2 regions of the Sporosarcina sp. FSL K6-5500 genome follow, and region 2 is predicted to be linked to the other one. Evidence: predicted binding sites of a transcription regulator. Region 2 holds the regulator's gene; the other holds the start of a gene.

Region 1 (7,495 bases), 2.5 Mb from region 2:
TTTCACTTTTTGAACAGCGCTCTGCATGAATTGCATGAATCTATCGCCGACGTTGGTAAAATCTTTAGTCAAATCTTCAAGGAATTCATCCATAGAAGGCTGATCTTGATCCTTGTCTTCGATAATAGGCTCAGCCTTTTCGAATGGATCTACTTTTTCTTGCTGTTTTGGTTCACTATATTGTTTTTCCAATTCTTGTGCCTTTACAGTGGTCTGTTTAGCTTCTGGGCTTTTTTCCACTTGACCAGTTTTCCCTAATGTTTCTAGAAGTGTCAATGCTTCCTCGGTCGTGATCGTACCGTTTTCCAGCATTGCTAAAATCCGTTTCCGTTCATTTTGCATCATTACGCCTCCTAGTATTGTGGTGTTCCGGATTTCTCCGTTATTTTATGACTAACTAGTAAAGGTTGAAATAAAGAATCCCATTAAATTCGCAACTGCTCCCCTTATAAGGCGCCTTCGCACAGTTTATATAGGTATTCATTTGTTCAACATACTATATATACGAATGGATGTGGAAAAGGTTTCATTTCGAAACCTTTTCTGCATCTTCAATCATCATATCCATTCGTTTTCGTTCTCGCTCAAGTACCGGTTTTAAATAATAACCTGTATAGGATACTGTCGATTCCGCTACTTTTTCCGGAGTACCTGTCGCAATAATTTTCCCGCCTTTATCACCACCCTCAGGCCCTATGTCGATAATGTAATCGACGGTTTTAATGACATCCAGGTTATGTTCGATAACGAGTACCGTATTTCCTGTATCGACAAGGCGCTGCAATACGATAAGTAGTTTGGCAATATCGTGGACATGAAGACCCGTCGTCGGTTCGTCAAGAATATAAAACGACTTTCCATTGGAGCGTTTGTGCAGCTCAGAAGCAAGTTTCACCCGTTGTGCTTCCCCGCCTGATAATGTTGTTGCCGGCTGGCCTAGATTAATATAACCTAGTCCCACATCAACAATCGTCTGAAGCTTACGGCTAATTTTCGGTATATTTTCAAAAAACACGAGTGCATCATCGACTGTCATAGCAAGTACGTCCGCAATGTTTTTCCCTTTATAGGTAACTTCCAGTGTCTCTCTATTATATCGTTTCCCATGACAAACTTCACAAGGTACATAGACGTCCGGTAAGAAGTGCATTTCGATTTTAATGATTCCATCGCCACGGCAGGCTTCACAACGACCACCCTTAACGTTAAAGCTGAAACGACCTTTTTTATAACCGCGGACTTTAGCTTCGTTCGTAGATGCAAACATATCCCGTACATCATCAAACATGCCTGTATAAGTAGCAGGATTGGATCTAGGCGTCCGTCCAATTGGAGACTGGTCGATTTCAATGACCTTTTCAAGCTCTTCAAGACCTATAGCAGATTTATATTGTCCCGGTTTCTGCTTGGAACGATTCAATTTCTGTGCGAGTACTTTATAAAGAACTTGATTGATTAGCGTACTTTTCCCTGATCCTGAAACACCCGTTACGGCGATGAATTGTCCAAGCGGAATATCTACATTTACATTTTTTAAGTTATTTTCAGATGCACCTTTAATGACGATTTTTCGTCCATCCAGTTTACGTCTTTCCAATGGAAGCGGGATAAATTTCTTACCACTCAAATATTGACCCGTCAGTGAGTTAGGGTCATTCATAACTTTTTCAGGCGTTCCTGCAGAAACGATTTCCCCCCCAGAAACACCAGCGCCGGGTCCGATATCAATTAAATAATCGGCAGCCATCATCGTATCTTCATCATGCTCAACAACAATCAGTGTATTGCCGATGTCGCGCATACTTTTCAATGTACCGATAAGCCGATCATTATCTCGCTGATGAAGTCCAATAGATGGTTCATCTAAAATATAAAGAACGCCTGTCAGCCTTGAACCAATTTGCGTTGCCAATCGAATTCGCTGAGCTTCTCCGCCGGATAGCGTTCCTGCCGCCCTCGATAACGACAAATAATCAAGTCCAACATTAATTAGGAATCCGAGACGTTCTTCAATTTCACGCAATATAAGCTTCGCAATTTGTGTATCTTTTTCAGATAGCACAAGGTTTTTGAAAAACTGGTCTGCTTCAGTAATGGACAATTCCGTCACTTTTCCGATATGGACGCCATTCACTTTTACCGCAAGTGACTCTTCCTTCAACCGGTAGCCAGCACAAGTTGGACATGGCCGCTGTGACATATACTTCTCCATCTGTTCACGGATATAATCTGAAGAAGTTTCTTTAAAGCGGCGTTCTACATTTGCCAAAACACCTTCAAAGTAAATATTGCTATCTCGCGTCCCACCAAATTCATTTGTGTAACGGAATCGAATTTTTTCATCTTTTGAGCCATTTAATATTTTATCAAGTTCATCGTCTGGCAATTCATTTACCGGTACATCCATTGATATGCCAAAATGATTCGCGACAGTTTTCAAAAGTTCCGGATAGTATTGGGAGCTTGTCGGTTCCCATGGCGCAATTGCATGATCTTTTAACGACAGCGTTGGATCTGGCACGATTAATTCCGGGTCTACTTCTTGCTTTGTCCCCAGTCCATCACATTCCTGACAAGCGCCAAACGGACTGTTGAATGAAAACATTCTTGGTTCAAGTTCGCCAATTGAAAAACCGCATAATGGACAAGCATGGTGTTCACTGAACAGGATTTCTTCCCCGTCCATGACGTCAACTAAAACAGTACCATCCGCGAGACGTAGAGCCGATTCAAGAGAGTCGCTCAGACGTGGCGCAATGTCTTCCTTCATAACAATCCGGTCGATGACAACCTCAATCGTATGCTTCTTGTTTTTGTTCAATTCAATATTGTCGTCAAGATCTATAATTTCACCGTTGACTCGAATTCGTACATACCCTTGCTTCTTAATATCTTCGATTAATTTCACATGTGTTCCTTTACGACCTGAAACAATCGGTGCCAGAACTTGAATACGCGCACGTTCTGGTAATTTCATAAGGCGGTCAACCATTTGCTCAATCGTTTGGGACGAAATTTCCGTTCCGTGAATCGGGCAGATTGGTTTGCCAACACGTGCATAAAGAAGACGTAGATAGTCGTATATTTCCGTTGCAGTTCCTACGGTCGAGCGGGGATTGCGGCTCGTCGTCTTTTGATCAATTGAAATTGCCGGTGATAGCCCTTCAATGACATCCACATCCGGCTTGTCCATCTGACCTAAAAACTGTCGCGCATAAGAAGATAATGATTCAACGTACCTTCGCTGCCCTTCCGCGTAAATTGTATCGAAAGCGAGGGAGGACTTCCCTGACCCCGAAAGACCTGTCATGACGACCAATTTGTCACGAGGGATATTTATGTTAATATTTTTCAAATTATTCGCTCGTGCGCCTTGTATGATGATTTCTTTATTCTTCATAAAAACCCTACCTTTCAGCCTTCAATTCCATGATTGTATCCCTTAGTTCAGCAGCACGTTCGAAGTCGAGTGCTTTCGCTGCCTCTTTCATCTCTTTTTCCAAAGTTACAAGCAGCTTTGTTTTTTCGTCTTTTGTCAACTTCTTGCCTTGTGTTACTTTTTCAAAATAGGAAATAGCTTCTTCTGATACTGCTGTTGCACGAATCACATCACGGATTTCCTTTTTGATTGTCGTAGGTGTTATGCCATGTTTTTCATTATATTTTCGTTGAATGTCCCGACGTCGCTCCGTTTCCCCAATTGCTTTCGCCATGGAGTCCGTCATTCTATCTGCATATAAAATGACATGTCCATTGGAATTACGGGCAGCACGACCCATCGTCTGAATAAGTGCTCGCTCAGAACGTAGAAACCCTTCTTTATCAGCATCCAAGATTACAACAAGCGATACTTCAGGAATGTCTATCCCTTCTCTTAAGAGGTTAATACCCACAAGGACATCATATGTGCCTATTCGCAGTTCTCTTAACGTTTCAATTCGTTCAAGTGTTTTAATGTCAGAATGAAGGTATTGAACTTTTATACCAATTTCCTTCAAGTAATCGGTCAAATCTTCGGACATTTTCTTTGTTAACGTCGTAATTAGAACACGTTCATTGTTTTTAGTCCGTTCTCTTATTTGACCTATCAAATCATCAATCTGCCCTTCAATCGGACGGATTTCAATCGTCGGATCTAGTAGACCAGTCGGGCGGATAATCTGTTGAATCATCTCAGGAGTATGCTCAATTTCGTAAGGGCCTGGTGTCGCAGAAACATAAATCGCCTCGTGGACATGGTTTTCGAATTCTTGGAATGTAAGCGGTCTGTTGTCGAGTGCTGAAGGCAAACGGAAACCATGGTCAACAAGGACATTTTTCCGTGCCTGGTCACCGTTATACATACCACGGATTTGTGGCAATGAGACATGACTTTCATCTACAATAATGAGGAAATCATCTGGGAAATAGTCAAGCAATGTATACGGTATCGCTCCTGCAGGACGGAGTGTTAAATGACGGGAATAGTTTTCAATACCCGAACAGAAGCCCATTTCTCGCATCATTTCAAGATCATAGCGTGTCCGTTGTTCAAGACGTTGCGCTTCCAATAATTTGTCCTGGGCACGAAACTCTTTCAAACGTTCTTCCAGTTCAATTTCAATGTTTTCAATTGCTTTCACCATTTTTTCTTCACCAGTAACAAAGTGAGATGCGGGGAATATGGCAACGTGTTCACGTTCACCGAGGATTTCGCCTGTCAGTGAATCCACTTCGCGAATTCGTTCGATTTCATCACCGAAAAACTCGATACGTAAGCAATGTTCATCCTGGGATGCTGGCAAAAGTTCAACAACATCGCCGCGTACCCGGAACGTACCTCGAGTGAAACTTACGTCATTGCGTTCGTATTGAATATCTACAAATCTGCGAAGCAGTTCATTGCGTCCGATTTCCATACCTGGACGAAGAGAAACAACATGTGCGCTGTATTCTTCTGGGGAACCTAGACCATAAATGCAAGAGACAGATGCAACAATGAGTACGTCATTCCTTTCAAATAAGGAAGATGTTGCAGAGTGACGTAATTTATCAATTTCATCATTGATGCTTGAGTCTTTTTCAATGAAGGTGTCAGTATGCGCGATATACGCTTCTGGCTGATAATAATCATAGAAACTGACAAAGTATTCGACTGCATTGTCAGGAAAAAACTCTTTAAATTCACTATATAATTGACCCGCTAACGTTTTGTTGTGAGCGATAACGAGAGTCGGTTTGTTAATCTCCGTCAAGACATTCGACACGGTAAATGTTTTTCCAGTCCCGGTTGCACCGAGCAAAGTTTGGTGCTTCTCACCTCGGTTATGTCCTTCTAATAGTTGTGCGATTGCAGACGGCTGATCGCCTTGTGGTGTATAAGGGGCTTGCAAATTGAATTTTCCGACCATCGGAAAAACCTCCTCTATCAGTTACATCTATCTTATCACTTTACCCATCTTTTGACGAGCAAAAAGCGAACGTACGTTTTTTCACTAATTTTCACTTTTATAAACACACAAAAAAAAACGCTGCATGTCTACTCAACATGTAGCGTCCTTGCATTTTTCAATCATTCTCTTCAAGTTTGCCCAGTCTTTTGGAATACAGTAGGAATGCGCTTTCATCCCTACTGTCAAGCGCAAGGTCAATCAATCCCATGAACCTACTCTTTGTCTGCTCTCTGTGTATATGTTTCAAAAAAAGATCTAAATAAATTTCATTCAGCAGTTTTTCCGCTTGGAGCGAAGTACTGTTTTTCCCTACAGCTTTTAAAAACTCGGCATATGAATAATTGTTCTCCATCCCTATCACCCCTGATGCCTTTTATTTAGTATATCTAATTTCAGAGATAAGTTGCAAGGTTTATTGGAATATTCTATTTTTATATTTAGTCATAATTTATCAAAGAAAAGCGTAAGGCGCCGTTAAGCCCCCCCCCGAGTCTAGACACTGTTCCATGACGAGAAATTCATACTTCCTTTTCTACAAACAAACGCCCCGTCTGCAAATGATTGCAAACGGGGCGACTTTTCTTAGTCATATTCTTTTTTCTCTACAGTCAATCTGATAGTAGCCTCAGAGATGATGAGAATGACAGCCCCGACAAGAAGAGGTGTTACAGAAACCCCATAGAGATACAGTGCAGCGCATGTGACTACTGCCGCCTGAATCCATTGGACTGTACGAACGATTCTTTTAATTGCATCTGGACGGGTGTCTTCCTTTTCAGGAAATAGCATATCCATCCGAAAATCGTCCCCTGCCCGCAATGCGTGGATAAGTTGTACGGCAGAGGCAAATGCAAGCGCTCCTGCGAAAATAAATACAACAATCGGAAACGGGATGAAAATCGCTCCAAGCGCCGATAAAGCAGTGAGCCTTACCCAGAGCCAAAAAATATCATCCGTGCGTATAAATGTACGTCTGATTAAATACGGTTGTGCTACAGGCTTACCGAAATTCGGGGATCCCATCGCAAAACCGAGCCATGCTCTTCTACTAATGGATCCTTTCAAATGCGGGACGTCTGTGAAGTAATTGGCAAAACGGTAAAAACGCATCATCCGATTCTGTTCGAGTGATATGAAATGATCGTAAGGGAATGGTTTTAGCATTCTCTTTTTTCGCCAATAGAAGTTGTACAGTACAATGAGTACACCAATAATCAGAAGTATAATTAGACTTCCTTCAAGACCTGCATAAATTATGGTTCCCGCCAATAAAAACCGGACGGCCCTATCTAGCCAGATCCCTTTTCCATCCAAAACATGTCTGAAATTATATTCCGACTCAATGAATACTCGCTTAATAACTAGTATCAAAACTGCGATAACGATGTATTCCATCTTTGAACCGGTCCCTGTAGCTGAAAGTAACGGCAACGCCACAATATATAAAATAAATGGTAATGGCAATTGGGAATAGAAGCTCCAACTCAAAGCCCGTTTCATATACGTAATAAGCTTTTGTTCCAGTGGTAGGAAATAAACCGTGTCAGCAGGTTTCAATAGCGTCACTGGCGGCGAAAAGGTGAGCGCTAATCCAAGGATGAGAGCCGTAAGCAACGCTGCAGGGAATTCCGCTGGCACTTCCTTCAACCATTCGCTATACGTAAAGCCCCCCGCCCCAATTGTGAAGACAAGGACAATTGCCAAATGGCCTGTAAATACATACTTCAAATACTTTTGGAGCTCGGTTATATAATGGACGAACCGAGATCCCCATATTTCACGCAAATTGTTCATTGTCGGTTTCCTCTGTCATCGCGATATACAAGTCGTCCAGTGACGCGCCAGGACGTCCGAATGCATTTCTCAAGTCATCCATCGTTCCTTCTGCTCGCACCCGTCCTTCGTGCAGCAAGATGATCCTGTCGCAATATTTTTCCGCAGTTGCCAATACATGCGTTGACATGAGAATGGAAGCCCCATTTTCTGTTCTCTGCGTCATCTGCTCTAAAAGTGATTTGATGCCGATTGGATCGAGACCCACAAATGGTTCATCAATAATATAT
Region 2 (7,495 bases):
AGGGAAAGACACGGGTTCACTGCATGATTATGGCATCACCTATAAACATATCGATTTGAATGAAGATGGTACAGTCGATTTTGAAGAAGTCGCTAAAAACATTCACAGTAAGACGAAAATGATTGGTATCCAGCGGTCAAAAGGCTATTCAGACCGTCCATCTTTCATGGTGGATGAAATTGGTGAAATGGTTCGTAAAGTGAAGGCCATCAATCCTGACCTCGTTGTGTTTGTCGACAACTGTTATGGCGAATTTGTCGAGGAACAAGAGCCGATTCAAGTCGGTGTTGACTTAATGGCAGGTTCACTGATCAAAAATCCAGGTGGAGGTCTCGCAAGAACGGGTGGTTATATCGCTGGGCGTGCAGACCTCGTTGAAAAGTGTGCATACCGGATGACTTCACCAGGTCTAGGGGCAGAAGCCGGGGCATCGCTGGATACGCTGCGGGAAATGTACCAAGGATTTTTCCTAGCGCCACATGTTGTCAGTCAAGCCGTAAAAGGAGCGCTTTTCACCGCAGCACTTCTAGAAAGTTTCGGACTCAACACATCGCCGCATTACACAGAAAAAAGAACCGATCTAATTCAGTCGGTATCCTTTGAAAATGCCGATCAAATGATTGCGTTCTGTCGGTCAATTCAAGAAAACTCGCCTATCAATGCGCACTACGCCCCTGAGCCGTCGTATATGCCCGGCTACACCGACGATGTCATCATGGCGGCAGGGACATTCATCCAAGGCTCCAGCATCGAACTGACGGCAGACGGCCCCATCAGACCGCCCTATACGGCGTATGTCCAAGGTGGCTTGACGTACGAGCATGTAAAAGTAGCTGTGTTGTCCTCAATCGGTAAACTAGTTAAGGAAAACTTAATCGGGAATTAAATGTAACGAACTGTCACGGCAATCAGTGAAACTGTGAGGGCAAGACGGTGAACTGTCACGGCAAAGCCGAAAACTGTCACGTCAACGCTACAAATAAAAAGGGCTGTTTCCTTCAATCGAAGGAAACAGCCCTTTTGCATACTTAGAATTAATGAATCATACGATAAACGCCAACTACCTTACCTAAAATTGATACGTTATCAAGGATGATTGGATCCATTGAAGCATTCTCAGGTTGCAGACGGAAATAATCTTTTTCTTTAAAGAAACGTTTCACTGTAGCTTCATCGTATTCGGTCATTGCCACGACAATCTCGCCGTTATTTGCTGTCTGTTGTTGTTTAACGACAACATAGTCGCCATTCAAAATTCCGGCCTCAATCATACTGTTACCAACTATTTCAAGCATGAACAGATTGTCTTCCGATGTACCAAAAGATTCAGGTAGTGGGAAGTACTCTTCGATATTTTCAATAGCTGTAATTGGAAGACCAGCCGTAACTTTACCGACAAGAGGTACGTGAAGAACGCCGGGTTTCAACGTTTCTAAGCCTTCTGGATCGAGTACTTCAATTGCTCTCGGTTTTGTCGGGTCTCTTCTAATGAAACCTTTGCTTTCCAATCGCGCTAAATGCCCGTGAACAGTCGAACTTGATGCCAAACCGACAGCCTCGCCAATTTCTCTCACGGATGGTGGATAACCTTTTTTCTTCACTTCAGATTTAATGAAAGATAAAATATCTTCCTGTCTTTTTGAAATTTTTTGCATCCTATTCACCTCTCACCTTATATTCTGCTAATTTCCGAAAGTCGTAAAATAAATTCCCGACAATCTAGTCTTTTCGATAGATTCATTATATCAGTCTCTTGTATAAATGGCAAACACAGGTTCGAATAAGTGTTGACAAACTCATTTTCCTTTTCTATAATGAGAACAAGCATTCCGAACAAGTATTCGTAAAGGGGAGTAATGATGACTTTTATTAAAAGAAATAGCTATGTTGTACTTATTATCGTTTTATGTATGGTTTTTGCAATTATAGGTGTAAGTAAATACGAGAAGGAACAAATGGTCACGAAAATAACAATTACTGAAGGGGATACGCTTTGGGGTCTCGCTTATCTTCACTCGGATAATATGTCTACAGATAAATGGATCAAAGAAGTGATAAAATTGAATGACCTATCATCTGCTACAATAAAAAGAGGCGAGGATCTACTTTTGCCTGCTGTACGGACTGTGGGGGAAAACAATACACAACTGGCGGGTGTTAATCGATGACAGGGCACTATAAAAGATGTGTCATCTATTGCCGGGTGAGCACTGAGAAAGAAACGCAGGAAATGTCACTGGTGAGGCAAGAAGAGGAGCTTGTGGACTTGGCAACTGAACTCGGTCTCGAACATGTCGCGACATTTATGGATAAGCATAGCGGTTTTGACATTGACCGTGAGGGGCTTCTAAGTCTGCTGGATTACATCCGTGACGAGGAAGTCGATGCAATCCTAATCCAAGACGAAACAAGACTTGGACGTGGAAATGCAAGGATGGCAGTTTTACATCTATTGGCAAAAACGGACACGGCGATTTATTCACATAATGATAGCGGACCTATAGCACTCAATGAAATGGATACAATGTTACTTGAGATTTTAGCTATCGTCGAAGAGTACCAGCGCAAACTACATAACGCCAAAATCAAAAGGGGCATGAAACGCGCAGTAAGGGAGGGCTATCGACCCGAGCGTAACTTGAAAAATAGGGGTAACGTGGACGGTCGTGAACGGATTGAAGTGCCGATAGCTGAAATCGTTTCATTGAGGGACAAAGGACTAACCTATGAAGAAATTACTGGTGTCTTGAAAGGACTCGGGCATGATATTAGTAAAGCGACCGTGCATCGCAGGTATAAAGAATATGAGGTGGAGCAGGAAGGCTGATTTATTGCACTTTCTGCTCTTTTTGTATACGTTTGTAGTCATAAACTATAATGGAGGAAATAATATGCTATCAGCTGATAAAATGAAACGAATTAATGAACTATCAAAAAAATCGAAGACGGCAGGTCTGTCGGTCGAAGAAGCCAAAGAACAGACACAACTGCGAAAAGAATATCTAGAGACATTTCGTTCATCAATGCGCAATACAATTGAGAATGTCAAAGTTCTTGATACTGAAGGCAATGATGTGACACCTGATAAGGTGAAAGACGCCCGTGGCGGAAAATATCTAAACTGAGCTTTGCATTAACTGCACGAATTGTCTAAACTAAGATATGTAGATAATTACATATGACGGGAAGGATGTACACAATGACTAAACAAATTGATCAGCTAGCCATTAACACAATCCGTACGCTCTCTATTGACGCAATCGAAAAAGCGAATTCTGGACACCCAGGTTTACCAATGGGGGCTGCTCCAATGGCCTATACGCTTTGGACGAAGCATATGCATCACAACCCTTCAAATCCACAGTGGTTTAACCGTGACCGTTTCGTTCTCTCGGCAGGACACGGCTCAATGCTTTTATACAGTCTTCTTCATCTTGGTGGTTATGGACTTCCGATGGATGAAATCAAGAACTTCAGACAATGGAACTCTAAAACACCGGGACATCCCGAATACGGTCATACAGTCGGTGTCGAAGCAACAACTGGCCCACTTGGACAAGGTATTGGTATGGCAGTCGGAATGGCAATGGCAGAACAACACCTTGCTGCAACGTACAATCAACCAAGTTTTGACGTTGTCGACCACTACACATATGCTCTATGCGGTGATGGCGATCTCATGGAAGGCGTTGCTGCTGAAGCAATTTCACTTGCAGGTCACTTGCAGTTAAATAAACTGATTGTCCTATATGATAGCAATGATATTTCACTAGACGGCGAGCTTGACATGTCTTTCTCTGAAAATATTCGTAAGCGCTTTGAATCATATGGTTGGAATTACATCCGTGTTGAAGACGGTAACGACATTGGCCACGTTTCATCAGCTATCGAAGAAGCTAAAGGCAATGTCGGAGGTCCGACAATGATCGAAGTTAAAACGGTCATCGGTTACGGGTCACCAAACAGATCTGGAAAATCAGATGCGCATGGTATGCCACTTGGTGAAGATGAAATGAAATTGACAAAAGAATATTATAAATGGACGTTCGAAGAAGATTTCCATGTACCTGAAGGCGTCTATGAAACATTCCAAGAATCTGCCGAGAAATTGGGCGTGCAAAAAGAACAGGAATGGAACGCACTATTTGAAAAATACGAAACGACACATGCGGATCTTGCGAAGCAATTGAAAGATGCAATCGAGCGTAAACTACCTGAAGGCTTTGAAAAATCTTTGCCGACGTATGAAGCGGGTTCATCTCACGCGACACGTTCTGCATCTGGTGACGCTATCAATGCGATTGCTAAACAGCTTCCTTCGTTCTTTGGTGGAAGTGCGGACCTTGCAGGTTCTAACAAGACGACAATTAAAGGAGCAGGAGATTTCCTTGCTACTGATTATTCCGGCCGTAATATTTGGTTCGGTGTTCGTGAGTTTGCAATGGGAACGGCGTTAAACGGAATGACTTTACATGGCGGATTACATGTATTCGGTGGGACATTCTTCGTGTTCAGTGACTACGTACGTCCCGCAATCCGACTTTCATCTCTGATGGGTATACCTGTCACATACGTATTTACACACGACAGCGTAGCTGTTGGTGAAGACGGTCCTACACATGAGCCAGTTGAACAACTTGCTGCGCTTCGTGCGATGCCTGGATTGTCAGTTATTCGTCCGGCTGACGCTAACGAAACTGCAGCTGCTTGGAATATTGCAGTGTCGTCGAAGAACTCGCCAACTGCACTAGTATTGTCTCGTCAAAACTTGACTGTCCTTCCGAAGTCAGCTGAACTTGCGATGGAAGGCGTCAAAAAAGGAGCTTACATCGTATCCCCTGCAAGCAAAAAACAAGCGGACGCAATTTTAATTGCAACCGGTTCTGAAGTTAGCTTAGCGGTATCTTCACAGGCGAAACTATTAGCTGAAGGAATCGATGTTACTGTTGTTTCAATGCCTTCGTGGGACCTGTTTGAGAAGCAAGACGATGCTTACAAACAAAGCGTATTGCCGAAAGACGTAAAAAAACGTCTTGGTATCGAAATGGGTGTTTCATTAGGGTGGCATAAATATGTTGGTGACGAAGGCGCGATCATTGCGATTGATACTTTCGGAGCAAGTGCACCTGGAGATACTGTCATCAAAGAATTTGGTTTCACAGAGGACAATGTTCTTGCAACTGTGAAAATGTTAATCAACAACTAAAAATAAATGAAACAGTCCCGATCGCCGAAGAAACTCTGGCAATCGGGACTGTTTTTCAAGACTACTTGACAGAATTTTTAGTTATCCATCTTTTCCGACAATAATAGTGCAGTTCTATTCCGCAATATGACAACCTTTTTATATCAAACCATGTAGGATTATCTCTAGGGGGTGGCGATATTGCGATCATACGGAATTTATAAAGTGAAAGAAATGTACCAGCCATTCGTCATTGGACGTGAACGGCTGTTGTATGACCTATTAAAAGAAGACGAGCAGAATAATGATTGTATGCCTGAAGTCCATTACTTATGTGACAGGCTTGAAGAGAAAATGATTGATGAGGCTATCATTGCAAACCTTGGCGAAGGATTTACGTCGATTGAATCCCGAAATGGGGAATACAAACTGACGCATCCCGTCAAAGGATCCATTCTTATTTCGTTATCATCGTATTCGCTTAATGTCTTTTGCGACGGATCCCGCATGCTCGATTTAGATTTGTTTGTTGCCTTATCTGGGGCGGCAGATCGCTTCTTCGCTGTTATGGATGGGCACGGGGAATGGGGATGGCTGAAACCGGTCAAAACGACTGATTTTCGTTCATATGAAGAAGCCGCATATCTTTGACATGATATTTATAGGATAGGGACAAAAAGGACCCAAATCTCAAAAATAGGGTCTATTTTGTCTGTTTAAATAGTGTGAAGTAAGAAATGCTATTATGCGATGATTAGAATATTTAATTGTGGTCCATTGCTATTCACTAGTGCAATGTTGTATAATCCATCATGGTAGAGTAAAATCGAATAACTGAAGTAGAGGAGGTATAGCGGATGACTACAGTATGGTGGATCGTTTTGATCATCGTCGCGCTATTAGCAGGTGTGGCCCTCGGATTTTTCATTGCACGTCAATATATGATGAAATATTTGAAAGATAACCCACCGATTAATGAAGACATGTTACGTATGATGATGATGCAAATGGGACAAAAACCCTCACAGAAAAAAATCAATCAAATGATGAACCAAATGAACAAAGTAAGTGACAAAAAAGATAAAAAGGTTAAAAAGTAATTACGTAATACCCGTTATTAATTGGGTTGTAAAGGATTAGTGAAAAGGAAAGCCTGCAAATTTTTATACATAGGTTAATCTTTCACCTGAAATTTACTCGGATTACTTAAACTTTCTACCGATCACTTAATAAGCCATTTTTTCTGTTGAACGCTTGACAGGAAAGATGGTTTTTTGTTGTCTAGGAATATATTGATTTCCTACTGAGGATAAGTAAACGCTCGGGTGTATGATCAGTCGTGTGAAGTTTATGCTCGGTAGGCGTGGGATATGATTGGTCGTGTGCCGTTAATGCTTGGTTGGTGTGGGATATGATCGGTGGTGTGTCGTTAATGCTCGGTAGGCGTGGTATATGATCGGTCGTGTGCCGTTAATGCTCGGTTGGCATAAGATATGATTGGCTGTGGATAGTTAATGATTGGTTCGCATAGGATATGATTGATAGCGGGGCATTTATGATCGGTAGCAAAGTATTTACGCTTTGTCCCGCAAAAAAAAGTTATACAAAAACCCCGAATTTCGGGTCTTTTTTCAAAGTGTCCGAAATTCGGGGTACAGTTCAATGGTTCATAACTTGTTTATTTCTTCAATCTCTAAATTTAAACCGTCCTAGAAATACCTGTACTGTTTTTTCGTATTGCACAGGATTATCATTGAACGATTTGGCGTGGGCACCTTTTTTAAAAAGTTTCAACATTTTGTCGCCTTGCTTTGCTTCGTACAATTCCTCTGTCATATAGGGAAGGATGAAATCGTCTTCCAAACTGTGGATGAACAGAACCGGTTTAGTAATGTTTCTGACGACTTCTCGCGGAGAGACAAGGTTCAGGGTGTAGCCATCGCGCATTTTAAGAAAGACGTTGGCAACACGTAGAGCCATTGATGATCGTATAGGTGTATTTGTCCGTAAAATATGAAGAATCTGCTCGGAGAAATCAGAAAACGGACAATCGACGATATGAAAATTTGCTTCATCCTTAAAGGTTCCCGCATATAATATCGTCGTTGCAGCACCCATTGATTCACCGTGGATGCCGAGCAATGCTCGCTTTCCAATTCGTTCCCGTACCGCACGGACAATTACCTGTAAATCAATCTTTTCATAATATCCAAAACTTGTCGTCCTTCCTCCTGAATCACCATGTCGTCGATGATCATAGATGACAGAATTAAATCCAAGACGTTCAAAAAGACGGGCATATTTCATTGA

What was found. Region 2 encodes LexA, which represses DNA repair genes until DNA is damaged. Its sites were predicted from a motif close to CGAACATATGTTCG; they were not measured.
Region 1: the regulator LexA is predicted to act here: its motif matches at 5,457-5,470, upstream of uvrB (excinuclease ABC subunit UvrB).

The regions. Positions count from the first base shown of each region.
Region 1 is NZ_JBBOTP010000001.1:2,497,980-2,505,474, reverse strand. It holds gene MKX62_RS12000 (DUF4097 family beta strand repeat-containing protein) at 1-342, opposite strand, end outside; gene uvrA (excinuclease ABC subunit UvrA) at 527-3,400, opposite strand; gene uvrB (excinuclease ABC subunit UvrB) at 3,408-5,390, opposite strand; gene MKX62_RS11985 (IDEAL domain-containing protein) at 5,548-5,784, opposite strand; gene MKX62_RS11980 (ABC transporter permease) at 6,015-7,226, opposite strand; gene MKX62_RS11975 (ABC transporter ATP-binding protein) at 7,210-7,495, opposite strand, start outside.
Region 2 is NZ_JBBOTP010000001.1:3,163-10,657, reverse strand. It holds gene MKX62_RS00060 (methionine gamma-lyase family protein) at 1-886, shown strand, start outside; gene lexA (transcriptional repressor LexA) at 1,035-1,655, opposite strand; gene yneA (cell division suppressor protein YneA) at 1,860-2,168, shown strand; gene MKX62_RS00045 (YneB family resolvase-like protein) at 2,165-2,827, shown strand; gene MKX62_RS00040 (DUF896 domain-containing protein) at 2,892-3,125, shown strand; gene tkt (transketolase) at 3,200-5,206, shown strand; gene sirA (sporulation inhibitor of replication protein SirA) at 5,387-5,836, shown strand; gene MKX62_RS00025 (YneF family protein) at 6,043-6,285, shown strand; gene MKX62_RS00020 (alpha/beta hydrolase) at 6,872-7,495, opposite strand, start outside.